4 regions of the Pseudomonas sp. D(2018) genome follow, and region 1 is predicted to be linked to each of the others. Evidence: predicted binding sites of a transcription regulator. Region 1 holds the regulator's gene; each other region holds the start of a gene.
What was found. Region 1 encodes sigma-54, which starts transcription at its own class of promoters, with help from an activator protein. Its sites were predicted from a motif close to ANTGGCATNNANNTTGCTNT; they were not measured.
Positions count from the first base shown of each region.

Region 2: a site for sigma-54 is predicted at 1,834-1,853, ahead of FFS60_RS13550 (ammonium transporter). Genes of this name have one in related genera too.
Region 3: a site for sigma-54 is predicted at 4,123-4,142, ahead of glnA (glutamate--ammonia ligase). Genes of this name have one in related genera too.
Region 4: a site for sigma-54 is predicted at 2,262-2,281, ahead of FFS60_RS20545 (CmpA/NrtA family ABC transporter substrate-binding protein). Genes of this name have one in related genera too.

Region 1 covers NZ_SCOK01000002.1:309,358-314,783, reverse strand. Annotated here, with positions in the region: gene lptA (lipopolysaccharide transport periplasmic protein LptA) at 1-424, shown strand, start outside; gene lptB (LPS export ABC transporter ATP-binding protein) at 424-1,149, shown strand; gene FFS60_RS03160 (RNA polymerase factor sigma-54) at 1,297-2,793, shown strand; gene hpf (ribosome hibernation-promoting factor, HPF/YfiA family) at 2,878-3,186, shown strand; gene ptsN (PTS IIA-like nitrogen regulatory protein PtsN) at 3,203-3,667, shown strand; gene rapZ (RNase adapter RapZ) at 3,677-4,534, shown strand; gene FFS60_RS03140 (HPr family phosphocarrier protein) at 4,551-4,823, shown strand; gene pmbA (metalloprotease PmbA) at 4,891-5,426, opposite strand, start outside.
Region 2 covers NZ_SCOK01000017.1:100,804-106,229, reverse strand. Annotated here, with positions in the region: gene FFS60_RS13555 (P-II family nitrogen regulator) at 31-369, opposite strand; gene FFS60_RS13550 (ammonium transporter) at 381-1,700, opposite strand; gene FFS60_RS13545 (FMN-binding glutamate synthase family protein) at 2,213-3,535, opposite strand; gene FFS60_RS13540 (protein glxC) at 3,556-4,230, opposite strand; gene FFS60_RS13535 (glutamine amidotransferase family protein) at 4,242-5,141, opposite strand; gene glnT (type III glutamate--ammonia ligase) at 5,181-5,426, opposite strand, start outside.
Region 3 covers NZ_SCOK01000005.1:77,955-83,380, reverse strand. Annotated here, with positions in the region: gene FFS60_RS05725 (mechanosensitive ion channel domain-containing protein) at 194-2,437, shown strand; gene glnA (glutamate--ammonia ligase) at 2,621-4,024, opposite strand; gene thiI (tRNA uracil 4-sulfurtransferase ThiI) at 4,357-5,426, shown strand, end outside.
Region 4 covers NZ_SCOK01000037.1:4,523-9,948, reverse strand. Annotated here, with positions in the region: gene ntrB (nitrate ABC transporter permease) at 1-824, opposite strand, end outside; gene FFS60_RS20545 (CmpA/NrtA family ABC transporter substrate-binding protein) at 839-2,122, opposite strand; gene FFS60_RS20540 (ANTAR domain-containing response regulator) at 2,565-3,143, opposite strand; gene FFS60_RS20535 (CmpA/NrtA family ABC transporter substrate-binding protein) at 3,164-4,378, opposite strand; gene ppnN (nucleotide 5'-monophosphate nucleosidase PpnN) at 4,554-5,426, opposite strand, start outside.

The DNA of each region.
Region 1 (5,426 bases):
CAGCGCCGAGCTTGATGACAAGCAGGGCGTCGCGGTCTACCGCGGCAACGTGGTGATTACCCAGGGCACCCTGAAGATCACCGGCGACACCGTCACCATTACCCAAGACTCCAACGGCGACGTCGAGGTGTTCACCTCGGTGGGCAAACCCGCGTACTACGAACAGAAGCCCGCCGTCGACAAGGAAATAGTCAAGGCCTACGGCCTGACCATTCAATACTTCGCCGCCAACGAGCGCATCATCCTGCTCGACCAGGCCAAGGTGATTCAGGAAGGCAACACCTTCGAAGGCGAGAAGATCGTCTATGACACCCAACGCCAGATCGTCAACGCAGGCCGCGCCACCGGCAGCAACGTGACCACGCCGCGCCCGCGGATCGACATGGTCATCCAGCCGAAGAAGAAAGAGCAGAAAGCACAGTAATGGCGACTCTCAAAGCCCAGCATCTGGCCAAGAGCTACAAGAGCCGTCAGGTGGTCCGCGATGTCAGCCTGTCAATCGACAGCGGTCAGATCGTCGGCCTCCTCGGCCCCAACGGCGCGGGCAAGACTACCTGCTTCTATATGATCGTCGGCCTGGTCAAGGCCGACCAAGGGCGCGTCCTGATCGACCAGCAGGACGTCACCCACCAGCCCATGCATGGCCGCGCTCGCGCCGGTATCGGCTATCTGCCGCAGGAAGCCTCGATCTTCCGCAAGCTCAGCGTGGCGGATAACATCATGGCGATTCTCGAGACCCGCAAGGAACTCGACCGCGCCGCACGCCGCAAGGAGCTGGAGAGCCTGCTGCAGGAATTTCATATCAGCCATATCCGCGATAGCCTCGGCATGAGCCTTTCAGGTGGCGAACGTCGCCGCGTGGAAATCGCCCGCGCACTGGCGACTGCCCCCAAGTTCATACTATTGGACGAGCCCTTCGCCGGTGTGGACCCGATTTCCGTGGGCGACATCAAACAGATCATCCATCACCTCAAGGCCAAAGGGATCGGCGTACTCATCACCGACCACAATGTCCGCGAGACGCTCGATATTTGCGAGACGGCCTACATTGTCAGTGACGGACAACTGATCGCCGAGGGGGATGCGGAAGCAATCCTGGCCAACCAGTTGGTGAAGGAAGTCTATCTGGGCCACGAGTTCCGCCTGTAGCGTCCCGCGGCCTTGCCTACAAGACCGGTTGCGTAAGCTAGGAAAATCCTTCAAGGTCAGGCATATAATTTGCTTCCTGGTGGCGCTACGGCGCCCTGTAGTGGATGGCGCGCAAGCGCCGGCGAATAAGGTGCTAAGCCCTCTGCCATGAAACCATCGCTAGTCCTAAAGATGGGCCAGCAGCTGACGATGACCCCGCAGCTGCAACAGGCCATCCGCCTACTCCAACTCTCCACCCTGGATCTCCAGCAGGAGATCCAGGAAGCGCTGGAGTCCAACCCGATGCTCGAACGGCAGGAGGATGGCGACGACTTCGACACCTCCGACCCGATGGCCGAAGGCGACCAGTTGCCCAACTCCGGCAATCAGGAGACCAGCTTTCAAGAGTCCAGCGTCGAGACCAATGCCGAAGCCATGGAAGACGGCGAATGGCACGAACGCATCCCCAGCGAACTCCCGGTCGACACCGCGTGGGAGGACGTCTACCAGACGAGTGCCAGCAGCCTGCCGAGCAACGATGACGACGAGTGGGATTTCACCTCGCGCACTTCGGTTGGCGAGAGCCTGCAGAGCCATCTGCTCTGGCAGCTCAACCTGGCGCCCATGTCCGATACCGACCGCTTGATCGCGGTCACCCTGATCGACTGCATCAACAACGATGGTTACCTCGAAGAGTCACTGGCCGAGGTCGTCGAGGCATTCGACCCCGAACTCGGCATCGAACTGGATGAAGTCGAAGTCGTCCTCCACCGCATCCAGCAGTTCGAGCCCGCCGGCGTCGGCGCCCGCGACCTGCGTGAATGCCTGATCCTCCAGCTGCGCCAGTTACCTACGGGAACCCCCTGGCTGACTGAAGCCCAGCGCCTGGTCAGCGATCTCCTCGACCTGCTCGGCAGCCGCGACTACAGCCAGCTGATGCGACGCATGAAGGTCAAGGAAGATGAACTTCGCCAGATCATCGAACTGATCCAGTGCCTGAATCCGCGGCCCGGTTCGCAGATCGAAGCCAGCGAGCCTGAGTACGTGGTACCGGATGTCATCGTTCGCAAGCACAACGAACGCTGGCTGGTGGAGCTGAACCAGGAAGCCGTGCCGCGCCTGCGGGTCAACCCACAGTACGCCGGTTTCGTTCGCCGCGCCGACTCCAGCGCCGACAACACCTTCATGCGCAACCAGCTTCAGGAAGCGCGCTGGTTCATCAAGAGCCTGCAGAGTCGCAACGAAACCCTGATGAAGGTCGCCACCCAGATCGTCGAGCACCAGCGCGGCTTCCTGGAGTACGGCGATGAGGCGATGAAGCCCCTGGTCCTGCACGACATCGCCGAAGCCGTGGGCATGCACGAGTCCACCATCTCGCGCGTAACTACCCAGAAATACATGCACACTCCCCGCGGAATCTACGAGCTGAAGTACTTCTTCTCCAGCCACGTCAGTACCTCGGAAGGCGGCGAATGCTCGTCTACCGCGATCCGCGCCATCATCAAGAAACTGGTCGCAGCGGAAAATCCGAAAAAGCCGTTGAGCGACAGCAAGATCGCTGGTTTACTGGAGGCACAGGGCATTCAAGTGGCCCGTCGCACAGTAGCCAAGTATCGCGAATCCCTTGGGATAGCGCCTTCCAGCGAACGGAAGCGACTGATGTGACGCGGAAATTGACCCACGCCAAAGTGTTCCGGTGGCAGGCCCGTTAGCCTGTCTCTTATACACGGGCAATAAGGAGAAAGCGGTATGCAAGTCAACATCAGTGGACATCAACTGGATGTGACCGACGCCCTGCGCGATTATGTCGGCGAGAAACTTGGCCGGCTCGAGCGCCACTTCGACAAGATCACTAATGTGCAAGTCATCATGGAGGTCGAGAAACTGAAGCAAAAGATCGAAGCCACCTTGCACATCGCCGGCGGGGAGGTCGTGGCCAATGCGGAACATGAAGACATGTACGCCGCCATAGACCTGCTCACCGATAAACTTGACCGCCAACTGATCAAACACAAGGAAAAGCAGTTGAATCGCCAGCAGGGCGCTACGGCCCGCTGACACTCTTCCCCTTCCTATGATTCGACTCGAGCAAATCCTGACCCCCGGCCGTTCCCTGGTGAACGTGCCGGGCGGCAGCAAAAAGCGTGTACTGGAACAGATTGCCAAGCTGGTTTCCCGCGATCTCCCCGACCTCGACAACCAGGATATTTTCGAAAGCCTGGTAGCCCGGGAGAAACTCGGCTCCACCGGTTTTGGCAACGGCATCGCCATTCCCCACTGTCGCCTCACCGGCTGCACCTCGCCCATCAGCGCGGTGCTCCGGCTCGACGCTCCAGTCGATTTCGACGCTATCGACGGCGCCCCGGTTGACCTACTGTTGGTCCTGTTGGTCCCGGAAGCCGCTACCGATGAGCACCTTGAACTGCTCCGTCAGATTGCCAGCATGCTCGACCGCAGCGATGTTCGTGAACGCTTGCGCCAGGCGCCCGACAGCACCAGCCTCTACCAGGTGGTGGTGGACGTGCAGAGCGAACGCTAGGGTTTCTCCATGCGCCTGATCATCGTCAGCGGCCGCTCCGGGTCGGGCAAGAGCACCGCCCTCGATGTACTGGAGGATCACGGTTTCTACTGCATCGACAACTTGCCCGCCGGACTGCTCCCAGAGTTGGCGGAACGGGCACTGCTGCACACCGAACTACTGGAACCCCAAGTTGCCGTCTCCATCGACGCACGCAACCTGCCCAGCCAGTTACAGCGCTTTCCCGAGCTGCTCGTCGAAGCCCGCAGCCGCCACATAAAATGCGACGTGCTCTACCTCGATGCCGAGCATGCCACCCTGCTCAAGCGTTTTTCGGAAACGCGCCGGCGCCATCCGCTGACCAACGACAACCGTTCCCTGGCGGAAGCAATCCAGGACGAAGAAGCACTTCTGGCCCCCATTGCCGATCTCGCCGATCTGAAGATCGATACCACGCACCTCAACCTCTACCAACTGCGCGACAGCATCAAGCTCCGACTACTGAACCAGCCGGAGCCAGGCACCGCCTTCCTGATCGAGTCTTTTGGATTCAAGCGTGGCATGCCTGTGGATGCCGACCTGGTGTTCGACGTGCGCTGCCTTCCCAATCCGTACTGGAAGCCCGAGCTGCGCGATCATTCCGGGCTGGAACCAGCAGTCGCCGAGTATCTCGCGGGGCAACCTGATGTCGAAGAGATGTATCAGGATATCCTCGGCTATCTGAGCAAATGGCTGCCGCGCTTCGCCGCCAGTAACCGCGCTTATGTCACTATCGCCATCGGCTGCACCGGTGGGCACCACCGTTCGGTCTACGTCGCCGAGCGTCTGGGCACCGCGCTGAAACCCAGCTTGAAGAATGTCCAGGTTCGCCACCGCGACCTCAGCTAGAAGGATTGGAAACGCGATGCCCGCCTGCGAGATCACCATCATCAACAAGCTCGGACTGCATGCCCGAGCCGCGGCGAAGTTCGTCGGCGTGGCCGGTCGCTATCCTTGCCAGATTCGCGTGGGCCGCTCCCCAGAAAGCCTGGTGGACGGCAAGAGCATCATGGCGGTGATGATGCTGGCGGCAGGCAAAGGCACCCCCATTCACCTGCATACCGAAGGCGACCAGGACGACGACGCCCTCACCGCCCTGATCGAACTGATCAACAATAAGTTCGACGAAGGCGAATGACTGCCACTACCGCCTCGTGAAAACGCGCCCAATTGGGCGCGTTTTTCATTCCCTGGCCAAGCAACCTTCAGCTGCCCGCAACCGTCATCCGCTCGATCAGGACAGACCCGGTGCGAATGTTGCCGCGCAGCTCCAGGTCGCTGCCCACGGCGACTATCTGGCGGAACATGTCCTTCAGGTTTCCCGCGATGGTTACTTCCTGCACCGGGAACTGGATCTCGCCATTCTCCACCCAGTAACCAGCTGCGCCGCGGGAGTAGTCGCCGGTCACCATGTTCAGTCCCTGCCCCATCAACTCGGTCACAAGGAGGCCGCGCCCCATACGTCGCAGCAGCGCGGCCTGGTCTTCCTGGCCGTGGCTGACGAAAAGGTTATGCACGCCGCCAGCGTTCGCCGTGCTGGGCAGGCCCAGCTTGCGCCCGGAGTAGGTGCCGAGGATGTACGACACAAGCTCGCCATTCTCGACGAATGGCTTGGCGTAGGTCGCCAGACCGTCGTTGTCAAAGGCCGCGCTGGCCATCGCGCGCGGGATGTGCGGGCGCTCGTCGATGGACAGCCACTCGGGAAACAGGCGCTGTCCAAGGGCACCTTCGAGGAAGGACG
Region 2 (5,426 bases), on a different contig from region 1:
ATGCGTCGGCGCTTTGGGGTTGCCTTCTACTCAGAGCGCGTCTTCGCCCATCTCTCCGGTGCGTATCCGCACCACGCTCTCCAGATCCTGGACGAACAACTTGCCGTCGCCGATCTTGCCCGTGTAGGCCGCCTTGAGAATGGCGTCCATGGCGGCCTGGCACAGCGCGTCGCTGACGACCAGTTCCAGCTTGATCTTGGGCAGCAGCTCCACCACGTACTCGGCCCCCCGGTAGACTTCCGAGTGGCCTTTCTGCCGGCCGTAGCCCTTGACCTCGGTGACGGTCACGCCGTTGACGCCGGCCTCGGTCAGCGCTTCGCGCACCTCGTCCAGGCGGAAGGGTTTGATGATTGCGGTAATGAGTTTCATGGCCATGATCCTCAGCTCGAGTACTTGTAGCCGACTTCGCCGTGGGCGGAGAGGTCCAACCCGTCCACCTCAGCCTCCTCGCCTACGCGCAGCCCGCCGCACAATGCCGAAGCCACCTTGAAGGCGATCAGGCTGGTCACGGCCGAGAAGAGGATGCTGAACAGGATGGCGCCGCCGTTGACCAGCAATTGGTCCACCAGATCACGGCCTTCGGGGAAGCCCTGGCCGCCGATGGCGGTGAGGGCGAACACCGGGGTCAGCAGGCCGCCGAGGATGCCGGCCACGCCATGCACGCCGAACACGTCGAAGGCATCGTCCAGGCCGATCATCGGCTTGAGCTTGTCCACCGACCAGACGCACACCGGTCCTGCGATCAGGCCGAGCAGGATGGCGCCCATGGGGCCGACATATCCACAGGCCGGGGTGATGGCGACCAGGCCGGCAATGGCACCGGATACCGCGCCGAACAGGCTCGGACGACCACGGTGTTGCCATTCCACCAGCATCCAGCCCAGCGCACCGGCGCAGCTGGCGAGCATGGTGTTAACCATTACCAGCATGGCGAAGCCGTTGGCGGCCAGCGCGCAGCCGCCGCAGAAGCCCAGCCAGCCCACCCACAGCAGCGAGCCGCCGGTAAGGGTCATGGTCATGTTGTGCGGGGCCAGTGTCTGGGTGCCGAAACCGCGCCGGCGGCCGAGCAACCAGGCGCCCACCAGGGCGGCGATGCCGACGTTCAGGTGCACCACGTTGCCGCCGGCGAAGTCCTGCACGCCCAGGTTGAACACCCAGCCACCGCCCCAGGCCATGTGCGCCATGGGGATGTAGTTGATGGTCAGCCACACCGTCATGAACACCAGGACCGCGGCGAACTTCATGCGCTCGGCGAAGGCACCGACGATGATCGCCGGGGTGATGGCGGCGAACAGCAGCATGAACAGGAAGTACAGGTACTCGGGAATGGTGCCGACCACCGAATCCTTGGTGATGCCACTCATGAACAGCTTGTCCAGGCCGCCGATCACCGCCTGCAGCGAGCCGCCGTCGGTGAAGGTCAGGCTGTAACCGTAGATGGCGAACAGCACCGACATCAGCGAGGCGGTGCAGAACACCTGCATGAGGATCGACAGCACGTTCTTGGTCCGCGCCATGCCGCCGTAGAACAGCGCCAGGCCGGGCAGCGTCATCAGCAATACCACCAGTGAGCAGAGCGCCACGAACGCCGTGTCGCCGCTGTTGATCGCAGGTGCTGCGTCCTCCGCATTGGCGGCGAAACTGCCCAACAGAAGGGAAAGGCCGAACATACCGCGGCCCACATGTGAAAACCGGATCATTGCCTGCTGCCTCCAACCGACGGGGAAATTGGCCGGACCTCTGTCGGAAGAGCGGCCCGGCTTCGCGCCCCGAGGAAGGAGGCCGGAACTGCGCCTTTATCTTCCTGTGGGGCAACTTTGTTTCCCTACAGGCATAGCAATTGGCCTGCCAAGGTCGCAGCAAGCGCTTACATTTGTACTAAGTCGTTGAATGGGAAACGCTTTATTTCGCGGCTTGGAGAGGCAGTGGATATCGATGGCAAGTCATGGCGCATTTTCTTGGTGCGAATTTGATTTTCCTGCCAATCAATAAAGCAATGCGTTCACCAGGATGGTGCCAACCGAAAAAGAAAAAGGCCGGCCTTCGTTAACCGCCTTCGGAGTCAGTTTGTAGGATGGGTAGAGCGAAGCGAAACCCATGCGGTTGGCGCTCGGGATTGATGGGTTTCGCAGGCTCTACCCATCCTACGGCCGAACTCCTCTCCCGGAGGGAGAGGGCTGGGGTGAGGTGGATTCTTGCAACGCCTCCGGAGTCAGTAGCCCTGGCCCGGAATCCAGCTGGTGCCGGCCAGGGGCACGCGGGCCATGGCGGCGGCTTCCACGGTCAACGCCACCAGGTCTTCGGGGTCGAGGTTGTGCAGGTGGGACTTACCGCACGCCCGCGCCATGGTCTGGGCTTCCAGCACCAGCACGCGCAGGTAGTTGGCCAGGCGGCGGCCGGCTTCCACCGGGTCCAGGCGCTTGGACAGTTCCGGGTCCTGGGTGGTGATGCCGGCCGGGTCGCGGCCGTTCTGCCAGTCGTCGTAGTAACCGGCGGCGGAGCCGATTTTCTTCAGCTCGTCATCCAGGCGCGGGTGGTTGTCGCCCAGGGCGACCAGGGCGGCGGTGCCGATGGCCACGGCATCAGCGCCCAGGGCCATGGCCTTGGCCACGTCGGCACCGTTGCGGATGCCGCCGGAGACGATCAGCTGCACCTTGCGGTGCATGCCCATCTCCTGCAGGGCCTGCACGGCCTGCGGGATGGCCGGGAGAATCGGGATACCCACGTGCTCGATGAACACTTCCTGGGTGGCCGCGGTGCCGCCCTGCATGCCGTCGAGGACGATGACGTCGGCGCCGGCTTTCACCGCCAGCTTGACGTCGTAGTACGGGCGACTGGCGCCGATCTTCACGTAGATGGGTTTTTCCCAGTCGGTGATCTCGCGCAGCTCGGCAATCTTGATCGCCAGGTCATCCGGGCCGGTCCAGTCCGGGTGACGGCAGGCGCTGCGCTGGTCGACGCCGATGGGCAGGGTGCGCATGCCGGCGACGCGCTCGGTCACCTTCATGCCCAGCAGCATCCCGCCGCCGCCCGGCTTGGCGCCCTGGCCGAGGACAATCTCGATGGCGTCGGCCTTGCGCAGGTCGTCGGGGTTCATGCCGTAGCGCGACGGCAGGTACTGGTACACCAGGTGCTGCGACTGGCCGCGCTCTTCCGGGGTCATGCCGCCGTCGCCGGTGGTGGTGCTAGTGCCGGCGATGCTGGCGCCACGGCCGAGGGCTTCCTTGGCGTTGGCCGACAGCGCGCCGAAACTCATGCCGGCGATGGTCACCGGGATTTTCAGGTGGATCGGCTTCTTGGCGAAACGGGTGCCGAGCACGACGTCGGTGCCGCACTTCTCGCGGTAGCCTTCCAGCGGGTAGCGCGACACGGAAGCACCGAGCAGCAGCAGGTCGTCGAAGTGCGGCAACTTGCGCTTGGTGCCGCCGCCACGGATGTCATAGATGCCGGTTTCGGCGGCACGCTGGATTTCCTGGATGGTCAGACGGTCGAAGGTGGCGGATTCGCGCAGCACCGGAGTGTGTTTTTCGCTCATGGAATTGTCCTCGCTGCGGATCAGTACGCGGATGCGTTATCGACTTTGAAGTTGTACAGCTGGCGAGCCGAGCCGTAGCGCTTGAAGCTGGCCGGGTCTTCGGCGAAGCCAGCGCGGTTGAGCAGTTCCTGCAGTTCTTCCAGGTGCTCGGCGCGCATCTCTTTCTCGATGCAGTCCGAACCCAGCGACTTGACCGTGCCCTTCACGTAGATGCGGGTTTCGTAGAGCGAATCGCCCAGCGCATCGCCGGCATCGCCACAGACCACCAGGCGCCCGGCCTGGGCCATGAAGCAGCTCATGTGGCCGATGCTGCCGCCGACCACGATGTCGACGCCCTTCATGGAGATGCCGCAGCGCGCGCCGGCATCGCCCTCGATCACCAGCAGCCCGCCGTGGGCGGTGGCGCCGGCGGCCTGGGAGGCACTGCCCTTCACCCGCACCGAGCCGGACATCATGTTCTCCGCCACGCCAACGCCGACGTTGCCGTGCACGGTGACGCTGGCCTTCTGGTTCATGCCCGCGCAGTAGTAGCCGGCGTGGCCCTGGATATCGATGCTCACGGCCTGGTTCACGCCCACGGCCAGGTTGTGCTTGCCGTCCGGGTGGGTGACGACCCACTCGCGGTCCTGCATTTCGCCATGCAGGGACTGGTTCAGTTCACGCACCGAGGCGCTGGAAAGATCGATCGTTTTCATGTGCGTGCTCCTCAGGCGCGTTCCCAGATGTACATGGTGGCCGGCTCCGGCTCCCACACTTTGGCTTTATCGATGCCCGGCAGACTGGCCAGCGCCTGGTACTCCGAGGCCATGGCCACGTAGTCGTCGGTCTCGGCGAGGATGGCCGGCTTGCAGGCGATCGGGTCGCGGATCACCGCGAAGCCATTGCGGGTGCCGATGGCGAAGGTGAAGAAGCCGTCGAGGTCTTCCAGGGACTTGTCCAGCGCTTCCTTCAGGCTGTCGCCCTGCTGCAGGCACCAGGTCAGGTAGCCGGCGGCCACTTCGGTGTCGTTCTCGGTTTCGAAGGTGATGCCCTGGCGCTTGAGTTCCTGGCGCAGGCGGAAGTGGTTGGACAGCGAGCCGTTGTGCACCAGGCAAAGGTCGGCGCCGGTGGAGAACGGGTGGCTGCCTTCCATGGTCACCGCACTTTCGGTGGCCATGCGGGTGTGGCCGATGATGTGGCTGCCCTTCATGTTCGCGAGGCCGAAGCGCTCGGAAATTTCCTTCGGCAGGCCCATGCCCTTGAGGATCTCGATGCTCTGGCCGGCGCTCATGATGCGCACGTCGGGGGCGAGGTCAGCGAGGGCGGCGCGTACGCGCTCTTCATCGCAGTTGACCTTGAGCACCGCGGCGCTGGCGTTCTGGAACCAGTCCAGCGAGCAGCCCAGGCGGCCTTCCAGCGATCCCATCAGGTGCTTCCAGCCGTAGTCGGCCTCGATGGCCTGCAGGGTCAGCTTGACCCAGCCGTCGGCCACTTCATCACCGTAGATGGCGAAGCCGGCGCTGTCCGGACCGCGGTCGGTCATGGCTTCGAGCATGGGTTCGAACAGTTTGCCGAGCTGGCCTTCCAGCTCGGGCTTCTTCAGGTAAAGACCTACGATTCCGCACATGGCGTGTCTCCTCGGGGCAGGTAAATGGGCGACGGGCTGTCAGAAAAATTCGGTGTAGCGCTGGATCTCCCAGTCGGAGACATGGCGGCTGTACTCCACCCACTCCATGCGCTTCTGCTTGATGAATTCGTCGACGATTTCGGGGCCGAGCACCTCGCGGAACAGCGGGTCGGCTTCCAGGGCGTCGGTGGCTTCCTTGAGCGACTGCGGCAGGGTCTTGATGCCGCGCGCGGCGATCTCTTCGAGGCTCAGGTTGTAGAGGTTCTCGTTGCAGATCGTGTCCGG
Region 3 (5,426 bases), on a different contig from region 1:
CAAGTCGGGCATTGTGCGACAGCGCCGTGACGACCGGTGTGCGTTGCAACACGTTAGGACATTTCTGAAAAGTGCCGCCACCTGCTCCGCTCTGTATGGCCGGGGCGAACGGAGGTCGCCGCGTGCTGTCACTCTAGCCGCTGACTACAAAAGCCGCGGCTATTGTCTGATTGGGGCGAGTGCCCGCTTTTGTATGATGCGACTCGCTTTCATTGTTCTGGGGGACATCTCTCTCGTGCCTATACCGTTCTTGCCTGCTGTCCGTTTCCTGTTCCCGCTGCTGCTCTGCCTGGTCGTCGGCCTGCTCTGCCCGACGCAGGGCCAGGCCGCTTTGCCCAATCCCCTGGCGGGGAGTTCGTCGGGCAGCGAGCAGATCAGCAATGCCCAGCTCGAACAGTCGCTCAACCAGGTGATCCAGACCCTGGAGAACGACAAGCAGCGTGCCGACTTGCTGAAGAAGTTGAAGCAGTTGCGTGACGTTACCGGCAAAGAGAAGGAGAGCGAGAGCGGGGTGCTCGGCCTGATCGGCGATACCTTGAGCAGCCTGGAAAAGCAGTTTCAGGGCGACAACAGTCCGCTGGTGATCTGGAGCAACCAGTTCCGCCTGGCTCGGGCCGAAGTGGAGGAGCGCCTGCCCGGATGGCGTGACTGGCCGGGGATCGTGTTCAACTTTGCGGTGGTCATCCTGCTCTGGGCCTGCCTGGCCAGCGCCCTGCTCTGGCTGGGGCGGCGCATGCGCGAGCGCTTCGGCCTGTCGGCGGAGCTGCCACAGCATCCCAAGACCCGCGACCTGGTGCTGTTCGCCCTGCGCAAGCTGGGGCCTTGGCTGATCGCCTTCTTCATCACGCTTTACCTGTCGTTCGTGCTGCCCAGTTCATTGAGCAAGATGCTGGCGATGGTGATGGCCTACGTGCTGGTCTGCGGCACGCTGTTCTCCGCGCTCTGCGTCATCTGCCTATCGTTGCTCAGTGGGCCGCACCGCATCCGTGCCCTGGATATCCTGCGGCGCCAGGCGTTCCGCCCGCTGTGGCTGATCGGCAGCCTGGCCGCCCTTGGCGAGGCGGCCCATGACCCCCGGCTGATCGACGGCCTCGGTGAGCACACGGCGCTCTGCCTGAGCACTCTGGCAAATGCCACGGCGGCGGTTTTCACCGCGCTGTTCGTGCTGCGCTTCCGTCGCCCCATCGCCCATCTGATCCGCAACCAGCCGCTGGAGCGTCGTCTCAAGCGCCGGGGGCTGCACGAACTGGTGGAGTTGGTGGGTTCCCTGTGGTTCGTGCCGGTACTGTTGCTGGTGGGCACATCGCTGTTCGCAACCTTCGTGTCCGCCGCCGATAGCAGCGTGGCCCTGCGCCGCGCCTTGGTCTGTGCCGTGCTGGCTGTGGTGGCGATGACGGTGATAGGACTGCTCAGCCGCCGCACCGGGCGCAGTGGTGACGGGCCCCGGCGCAGCGCTCCCTACGTCGAGCAGTTGCAGAAGTTCGGCCTCACCCTGGTGCACCTGTTCGTGGTGCTGTTTTTCATCGAGGTGGGGCTGCGGGTCTGGGGCATGTCGCTGATCCGCTACGCCGAAGGAGATGGCGCGGAAATCAGCATGAAGATAGTCAGCTTCGGCACCACGTTGCTGGTGGCCTGGCTTGTCTGGATCCTCACTGACACCGCCGTGCAGCACAGCCTCGGTGTGGGTGGCAGGAACCGGCCGAATACCCGTGCCCTGACCATGCTGCCGTTAATCCGCAACGTGCTGTTTGTCACCATCGCGGTCATTGCCTTGATCGTTGCCCTGGCCAACATGGGCATGAATGTGACGCCACTGCTGGCTGGCGCCGGTGTGATTGGTCTGGCGATCGGTTTTGGTGCGCAGTCCCTGGTGGCGGACCTGATCACCGGCCTGTTCATCATCATCGAGGACTCGCTGTCCATCGATGACTACGTGGATGTTGGCGGCCACCTGGGTACGGTGGAGGGGCTGACCATCCGCACCGTGCGCCTGCGTGACCTGGATGGGGTGGTGCATACCATCCCGTTCAGTGAGATCAAGAGCATCAAGAACTACTCGCGGCAATTCGGCTACGCCATGTTCCGCTGGCCGGTGCCGGCGAGCATGCCTATCGACGATGCGGTGGCGCTGGTCCAGGACGTGGCGAAAGAGTTGCGCAGCGATACGGCGATCTACCGCAGTCTTTGGTCGCCGCTGGAGCTTCAAGGGGTGGAGAGTTTCGATAACGGTCAGGCGATTCTGCGCTTCCGTTTCAAGACTGCCCCGATCAAGCAGTGGGAAGTGCAGCGGGCGTTCAACCTGCGCTTGCGCAGGCGCCTCGACCAGGCGGGCCTGGAGCTGGCGATGCCGCGCCTGAACGTGCAGCTCAGTCGGATGCGCCAGTCGCGCGCCGAACCGCCGGAAGAGCAGGGCGACCTGGCGGAAAGAGGGGTTTGAGCGGAGCGCGCTTAGGTTGGGTAGAGGTACGAAACCCAACAAAGCGGACCTTCGGGTCGCGTGTACGTCGGGTCGCGCCGCCAATCGTTGGGTTTCGCTGCGCTCTACGCCAACCTACCGCAAATAAAAAAGGCCTCCCGAAGGAGGCCTCTCAATCATGCCGCTTGCGCGGTCACAACTGGATCAGACGCTGTAGTACAGGTCGTATTCCAGCGGGTGCACGAAGGTGCGCACCTTGATTTCTTCTTCGCTCTTCAGCTCGATGTAGGCATCGATGAAGTCGTCGCTGAACACGCCGCCCTTGGTCAGGAACGCACGGCCCTTGTCCAGTTCTTCCAGCGCCTCTTTCAGGCTGCCGCAAACCTGCGGGATTTCCTTGGCCTCTTCCGGCGGCAGGTCATACAGGTTCTTGTCAGCGGCATCGCCGGGGTGAATCTTGTTCTGGATGCCGTCCAGACCGGCCATCAGCAGAGCTGCGAAGCACAGGTAGGGGTTGGCAGCCGGGTCCGGGAAGCGCGCTTCGATACGGCGGGCTTTCGGGCTGTTCACGTACGGGATGCGGATCGAGGCGGAACGGTTGCGGGCGGAGTAGGCCAGCATGACCGGGGCTTCGAAGCCCGGGACCAGACGCTTGTAGGAGTTGGTCGACGGGTTGGTGAAGCCGTTCAGGGCCTTACCGTGCTTGATGATGCCGCCGATGAAGTACAGGGCGGTATCGGACAGGCCGGCATAGCCTTCGCCAGCGAAGGTGTTCTTGCCATCTTTGGAGATGGACATGTGAACGTGCATGCCCGAACCGTTGTCGCCGTACAGCGGCTTCGGCATGAAGGTCACGGTCTTGCCGTAAGCGTCAGCCACGTTGTGCACGCAGTACTTCAGGGTCTGAACTTCGTCAGCCTTGGCAACCAGGGTGTTGAACTTCACACCGATTTCGTTCTGGCCGGCAGTCGCCACTTCGTGGTGGTGAACTTCTACCACCAGGCCCATTTCTTCCAGGGCGTTGCACATGGCGGTGCGGATTTCGTGGTCGTGGTCGACCGGCGGTACCGGGAAGTAGCCGCCTTTGACGCCCGGACGGTGGCCTTTGTTGCCGCCCTCGATGTCAGCATCGGTGTTCCAGGAAGCCTGCTCGGAGAAGATCTTGAACATGGAACCGGAGATGTCGGACTTGAACTTCACTTCGTCGAAGATGAAGAACTCCGGCTCCGGGCCTACGAATACGGTGTCACCGATACCGGTGGTCTTGAGGAACTCCTCGGCGCGGCGGGCGATGGCGCGCGGGTCGCGGTCGTAGCCTTGCATGGTGCTCGGCTCGATGATGTCGCAGACCAGGATCAGGGTCGGCTCTTCGGTGAAGGGGTCCAGGACGGCGGTGGCGTCGTCCGGCAGCAGGATCATGTCGGAAGCTTCGATGCCTTTCCAACCTTCGATGGAGGAACCGTCGAACATCTTGCCGTGCTCGAAGAATTCGTCATCGGCGTCACGGGCCGGCATGGTCACGTGCTGCTGCTTGCCTTTGGTATCGGTGAAGCGCAGATCAATCCACTTCACGTCGTGTTCTTTAATCAGTTGAAGCGACTTCGACATGTTGTCCTCCAGGTGGTCGGGGGCAGAAACCTTGCCTCCCAAGAAATTCGGGGTGAAGCCGGAGCGGGATAGTCCGCCAGGGCGACCTGCCTCACAAGGGAGCAAATTGCGTGCCAGTGCCCTGGAATGGGCAAGGGCCCCAAAACTCACGGCTGGCGGGGGCTTCGCTCCGATTGTGCACAGTTTTGCGCACTGTTTTTGTGCCTGCCATGGTGCGCGTGGTCCATTTTGGTGCGTTGCGAGCTTTGCTGAATGATTTTGGTCAAAGCTTGAACAATTTCCGCTATAATCCGCGCCCCTCTTTTTCGGCCGCTGCCCTCGCGCTGTTTTTCATGAAACTCATCGTCAAAGTCTTCCCGGAAATCACCATCAAGAGCCGGCCGGTGCGCAAGCATTTCATCCGCCAGCTCTCGAAGAACATCCGCGCGGTCCTGAAAGACCTGGACCCGGAGCTCGAGGTGACCGGCGTTTGGGACAACCTTGAAGTCCAGACTCGCCAGACCGAGCCGAAGCTCCTGCGCGAAATGATCGAGCGGCTGACGTGCGTCCCCGGCATCACCCACTTCCTTGAAGTGCACGAGTACCCGCTGGGCGACTTCGACGATGTGCTGGAGAAGTGCAAGCTGCACTACGCCGACCTGATTCCCGGCAAGATCTTCGCCGTGCGCTGCAAGCGTGCGGGCAAGCATGAGTTCACTTCCATGGAGCTGGAGCGCCACGTCGGCAGCCGCCTGCGCCAGGAGTGCAACGCGGCCGGCATCTCCCTGAAGAACCCGGAAGTGGAAGTGCGGATGGAAGTGCGCGACCAGCGCCTGTTCGTCATCCACCACCAGCACGACGGCATCGGCGGCTACCCGCTGGGCTCGCTGGAGCAGACCCTGGTGCTGATGTCCGGCGGTTTCGACTCCACTGTCGCCGCGTACCAGATGATGCGCCGCGGCCTGATGACCCACTTCTGCTTCTTCAACCTCGGCGGCCGTGCCCACGAACTGGGCGTGATGGAAGTGGCCCACTACCTGTGGGAAAAATTCGGCCGTTCCCAGCGCGTGCTGTTCATCAGCGTGCCCTTCGAGGAAGTGGTCGGCGAAATCCTCAGCAAGGTCGACAACAGCCAGATGGGCGTCGTGCTCAAGCGCATGATGCTGCGCGCGTCCACCCACATGGCGCGCAAGCTGACCCTGGACGCGCTGGTCACCGGTGAAGCCATTTCCCAGGTATCCAGCCAGACCCTGCCGAACCTCTCGGTGATCGACTCGGCCACCGACATGCTGGTGCTGCGCCCGCTGATCGCCAGCCACAAGCAGGACATCATCGACACCGCCAACCGCATCGGCACCGCCGAGTTCGCCAAGCACATGCCCGAATACTGCGGCGTGATTTCGGTGAACCCGACGACCAAGGC
Region 4 (5,426 bases), on a different contig from region 1:
AGCAGGCTCTGTTCCAGGGCCAACCCCACCAGACCGACGATGATGATGGCGATGAGGATGTGCTCGACGTTCAGGTTGTTCCATTCGTCCCACACCCAGAAGCCCAGGCCGGTGCCACCGGTGAGCATTTCCGCCGCCACTATCACCAGCCAGGCGACGCCGATGGCCAGGCGGATGCCGGTCATCAGGTGTGGCAGCACGGCGGGGAAGAGGATGCGGGTGAGCACCTTGAACTCGGAGAGTTTCAGGACCCTCGCCACGTTGAGGTAGTCCTGCGGCACGCTGGCGACGCCCGCGGCGGTATTGAGGATGATCGGCCAGATGGAGCTGATAAAGATCACCCAGATCGATGCCGGGCCGGCGGCTTCGAATACCAGCAGGCCAATGGGCAGCCAGGCCAGCGGGGAAACCGGTCGCAGCAGGCTGATGATGGGCGAGAGCATGCCGGCCAGGAAGGCAAAGCGGCCGATGGCGAAGCCCAGTGGAATGCCCACCAGCGCGGCCATGCCAAAGCCCAGGCCGACCCGGCCCAGCGAGTGCAGGATGTTCCAGCCGATGCCCATGTCGTTGGGGCCGTTGTCGTAGAAGGGATCGGCGAACAGTTCCAGCGCCGAATGCCAGGTCGACAGCGGTCCCGGCAGCCCTTCGCTGCGGGCGGCGACCAGGGCCCAGAGGCCGATGAACAAAAGCAGGCCAAGCAGCGGTGGGACCAGCGTGCGCGCGAGGTTGCGCAAGACCTCCGCGCCGGGTCGGGCCGGGCGCGGGGCGTCGCTGGGAGCGACCTTGGTGGCCGCTGGCAACGGGGTGTTCAGGGGTGCATTCATGGTGGCCTCCCGAGTCAGACTTTGATGGCAAAGGACTGGGCGTAGGCGGCCGGGTTCGAGCCATCCCACACCTTGCCGTCAATCAGCGTGTTGCTGCGCATCTGGGTGGCCGGCACCGGCAGGCCGAGGGCGCCGGCCGCTTCGCTGAACAGCCGGGTCTGGTTGACCTGGGCAGCGACGGCGGCGTAGTCGGGGTCCTCCTTGATCAGGCCCCAGCGGCGGAACTGGGTCATGAACCACATGCCGTCGGAGAGGTACGGAAAGTTCACCTGGCATTCCTTGCAGAAGGCCATGGCGTGCGGGTCGTCCCATTGGTTGCCCAGGCCGTCTTCGTAATGGCCGAGGAAGCGCTGTTCGATCACGTCCACCGGGGCGTTCACGTAGGCCTTGCCGGAAATCAGCTTGGCGGTGGCTTTCTTGTTTTCCGTGCTGGCTTCGATGAAGCGGCTGGCATCGAGCAGGGCCATCACCAGCGCCCGTGCGGTGTTGGGGTTCTGTTCGACGAACTCACGCGAGCATCCCAGGACTTTCTCCGGGTGGTCCGCCCAGATCTGCTGGGTGGTGGCGGCGGTGAAGCCGATCTTGTCGGAGATGGCCCGCGCGCCCCAGGGCTCACCAACGCAGAAGCCGTCCATGTTGCCGACACGCATGTTGGCGACCATTTGCGGCGGCGGCACGGTGATGGTCTTGACGTCGGTCATCGGGTTGATGCCGTAGTTCGCCAGCCAGTAATAGAGCCACATGGCGTGGGTGCCGGTGGGGAAGGTCTGGGCGAAGGTCAGCGGGTTACCGCCTTTGCGGATATGCGCGGCGAGTTGCTCGCCGTTGGTCACGCCCGCTTCCTTCAGTTGGCGGGAAAGGGTGATGCCCTGGCCGTTCTGGTTGAGGCCCATGAGCACCGCCATGTTCTTTTGCGGTCCGGCGACGCCGAGCTGGGAGCCGTACATCATGCCGTAGAGCACGTGGGACGCATCCAGCTCACCAGTGTTCAGCTTGTCGCGCACACCGGCCCAGGAGGCTTCCTTGCTGGGGGTGATGGACAGGCCGTACTTGGCGGCGAACCCCTGGGTGGCGGCTACGACCACCGAGGCGCAGTCGGTCAGCGGAATGAAGCCGACCTTCAGTGCGGCCTTCTCGGGGGCATCCGAGCCGGCAGCCCAGGCGGCGCTGCGCAGGAGGTCGGGCGCGGAAAGCCCGAGGGCGGCCACACCTCCGACGGTGCTGGCGATGGCGATGGACTGCTTGAGGAAGTTGCGACGGCTGTTGTTCACCGGCTCTTTGGAATCACGTTCGCTCATGGTGTTGTCCTGATTGGAGGGCAAAACAAAAACGGCGTACGCCAGAGCTCCCGATAGGGGAAGGAGCTCTGACGGACGCCGTTGTCCGTGATCCGCGGCCCACCGCCGTTGGCGCGCTACGCAGGAATCTGCAGAAGGATTTGCAAAGGCCTTGCCAGTATTTTTCCGTGCCGCGCCAGAGGGCTGCTCAACGCTGCAGAAAGCAGCGAAAAGCTAGCCGAATCAGCAGCTTGCTGAGCATCAATCAGATGTGGCGAGAGGCGACCGGGCTTGAGCCCGTGGGCCATATGGGTGCGCGGCGACGGGGCACTGAACGGTATCGGGTCGCCGGGGCGGGTTGCTGCAATGGTTCGGCAGGGGGTGATAGGCAAGACGGAGGGGGTAAGCCAGCGTCCCGGTGGTGGGACGCTGGCTCGACGCAGGGGCAAGCGGCGTTGCGTCGTCAGACCCCCAGCATTTCATGAGTGGCGATGATCTGCTCGGCGACCTGGATCAGCTTCTGCTGCCGGCTCATGGCCTGGCGCCGCATCAGGGTGTACGCGTCGTCCTCGCTGCAGGCCTTCATCTTCATCAGTAGTCCCTTGGCGAGTTCGACCCGCTTGCGTTCAGCCAACTGGCTGTCACGCTCGAGCAACTGGGCGCGCAGGGCTTGGTCGGCCTCGAATCGGGCCATCGCCACGTCCACGATCGGTCGCAGGCGCTCGGCGAGGATGCCTTCGACCACGTAGGCACTGACCCCGGCCTGGATCGCCTGGCGCATCAGGCCGGGGTCGTGATCGTCGGTGAACATGACGATCGGGCGGGGCCGGTCGCGGCTGACCATCACCACTTGTTCCATCATGTCGCGGCCGGCGGATTCGGTGTCGATCAGCACGACATCGGGGCGCGTCGCCTCGATGCGCTCGGGCAGGTCGATGGTCAATCCGGTCTCGTCGATGACGTCGAAGCCCGACTCGACGAGGGCCTGGCGCAGGCGGCCGACCTTCTTCGGCGTGTCATTGATCAGGAGGATGCGAAGCATGCTGCGGTCATCTCCACGTGTCATGGGGAAGGGGCGGCAGCCCTGGAGCTGCGGGCGTGGATGGCGAAGCTGCGGGCATAACCGGCCGGATCGCTGCCATCCCAGATATGGCCGTCGAACAGTCTGGCGCTGCGCATGGGTCGCACCGGTACGTCGATGCCCAGCGCGTCGGCGGCTTCCCGGTAGAGCGCGAGCTGGTGGATTCGACGGGCCACACCGAGATAGTCCGGGTCTTCCCTGAGCAGCCCCCAACGGCGGAACTGCGTCATGAACCAGATGCCGTCGGACAGCCAGGGCATGGTCGCCTCGCCGCTGGCGAAGAAGCGCAGCGGGTGGGCATCGCGCCAGGCATAGCCGAGGCCGTCTTCATAGTGTCCGAGGAAGCGCGGCTCGATCGCCGAAAGCGGTGCATCGAGGTACTCGCTGCCGCTGATCAGGCGGGCCGTGCTGCGCTTGTTCTCTTCGTTCGCATCGATGAAGCGGCTGGCTTCCAGTACGGCCATGGTCAGCGCGCGGGCGGTGTTGGGGTATTGCTCCACGAACGCGCGGGTACAGCCAAGTACCTTCTCCGGATGGTCGGGCCAGATCATCTGGCTGGTGGCCAGGGTGAAGCCCTGCTTTTCGTCCACGGCCAGCGCTCCCCAGGGGCCGCCGGCGCAGAAACCGTCGATGCGACCGGCGCGCAGGTGCTGGACCATCTGCGCGGGTGGCACTACCACGGTGTTCACATCCTCCAGGGGGTGAATGCCGTGGGCTGCCAACCAGTAGTTGAGCCACATGGCATGGGTGCCCGTGGGGAACGTCTGGGCGAAGGTCAGCTTCCCACCGCGCTGGCGCATATGGGCGACGAGGGCCTCGGCGCGTGTCACGCCAGCCTGGCGCAGTGGCTCGGAAAGGTTGATCGCCTGGCCGTTCTGGCACAGCCCCATGAGGATTGCCATCTCGGTGGGAACGCCCGCCAGGCCAAGGTGGATGCCATAGACCTGGCCATAGAGCGAATGCGCGGCATCCAGTTCACCGCACAGCAGCCGGTCGCGCAGGCCGGCCCAGGACGTTTGCCGCTTCAGCTCCAGGGTCAGGCCGCAGGGCTGGGCGAAGCCCTGGGTGGCCGCGACGATCAGCGAGGCCGCGTCGGAAAGGGCCATGAACCCCAGGTTGACTGTGCGCTTTTCCGGGGCATCGCTGCCCGCGACCCAGGCGAGGTTGTCGTTACGGGTGCAACTCTTGTCGGTCATGTCGTTTGTCCCGCCACTGAACGAAAAAGGCGCCGCTCCCGCCACCATGGGGGTGGTGACGGGAAACGACGCCATCGTCTGTGAACCGACTCCGCCGTTGGAGTGGGTTCTATGGCAGAAGCATTAGCAAGCGATATGCCAGGGTGCCTGACCGTCTGGCGAACGTGCCCTGGTACTACGCGCCGCTCTGTACGACCCGGTAGCACGGCACGTAGGCCGCGCCGCCCGGCAACTTCATCCGGTGCTGGCGGACGAAGGCCTGGAGCAACTCGTCCAGCGGCTGCATGACCACGGCGTCGCCGTGGATCTCGTATGGACCGTGTTGTTCGATCAGGCGGATGCCCTTGTCTTTCACGTTGCCGGCAACGATGCCGGAAAACGCTCGGCGCAGGTTCGCGGCGAGTTCGTGGGGCGGCAGGCTACGGCTCAGGTTGAGGCTGGCCATGTTTTCGTGGGTGGGTTCGAAGGGGCGCTGGAAGCTTTCGTCGATCTTCAGCAACCAGTTGAAGTGGAAGGCATCCGCGCGCTCGCGGCGGAACTGCTTCACCGCCTTCAGGCCCTGGGCCATTTCGATGGCCACTTCCGCCGGGTTGTCGATGATGATCCTGTAGCGGCGCTGCGCGTCTTCACCGAGTGTCGCGCCGACGAAGGCGTGCAGCTGCTCCAGGTAGGCGGCGGCGCTCTTCGGCCCGGTGAGCACCAGCGGGAACGGCAGGTCCTGGTTGTCCGGGTGCATCAGGATGCCCAGCAGGTAGAGGAACTCCTCCGCCGTGCCCACGCCGCCCGGGAAGATGATGATGCCGTGGCCGACGCGGACGAAGGCCTCCAGGCGCTTCTCGATGTCCGGCAGGATCACCAGCTCGTTGACGATGGGATTGGGCGCCTCGGCGGCGATGATGCCCGGCTCGGTCAGGCCCAGGTAGCGGCCACCGTGGATGCGTTGCTTGGTATGGCCGATGGTGGCGCCCTTCATCGGACCCTTCATCACGCCGGGGCCGCAGCCCGTGCAGACGTCCAGGCTGCGCAGGCCCAGTTCGTGGCCGACCTT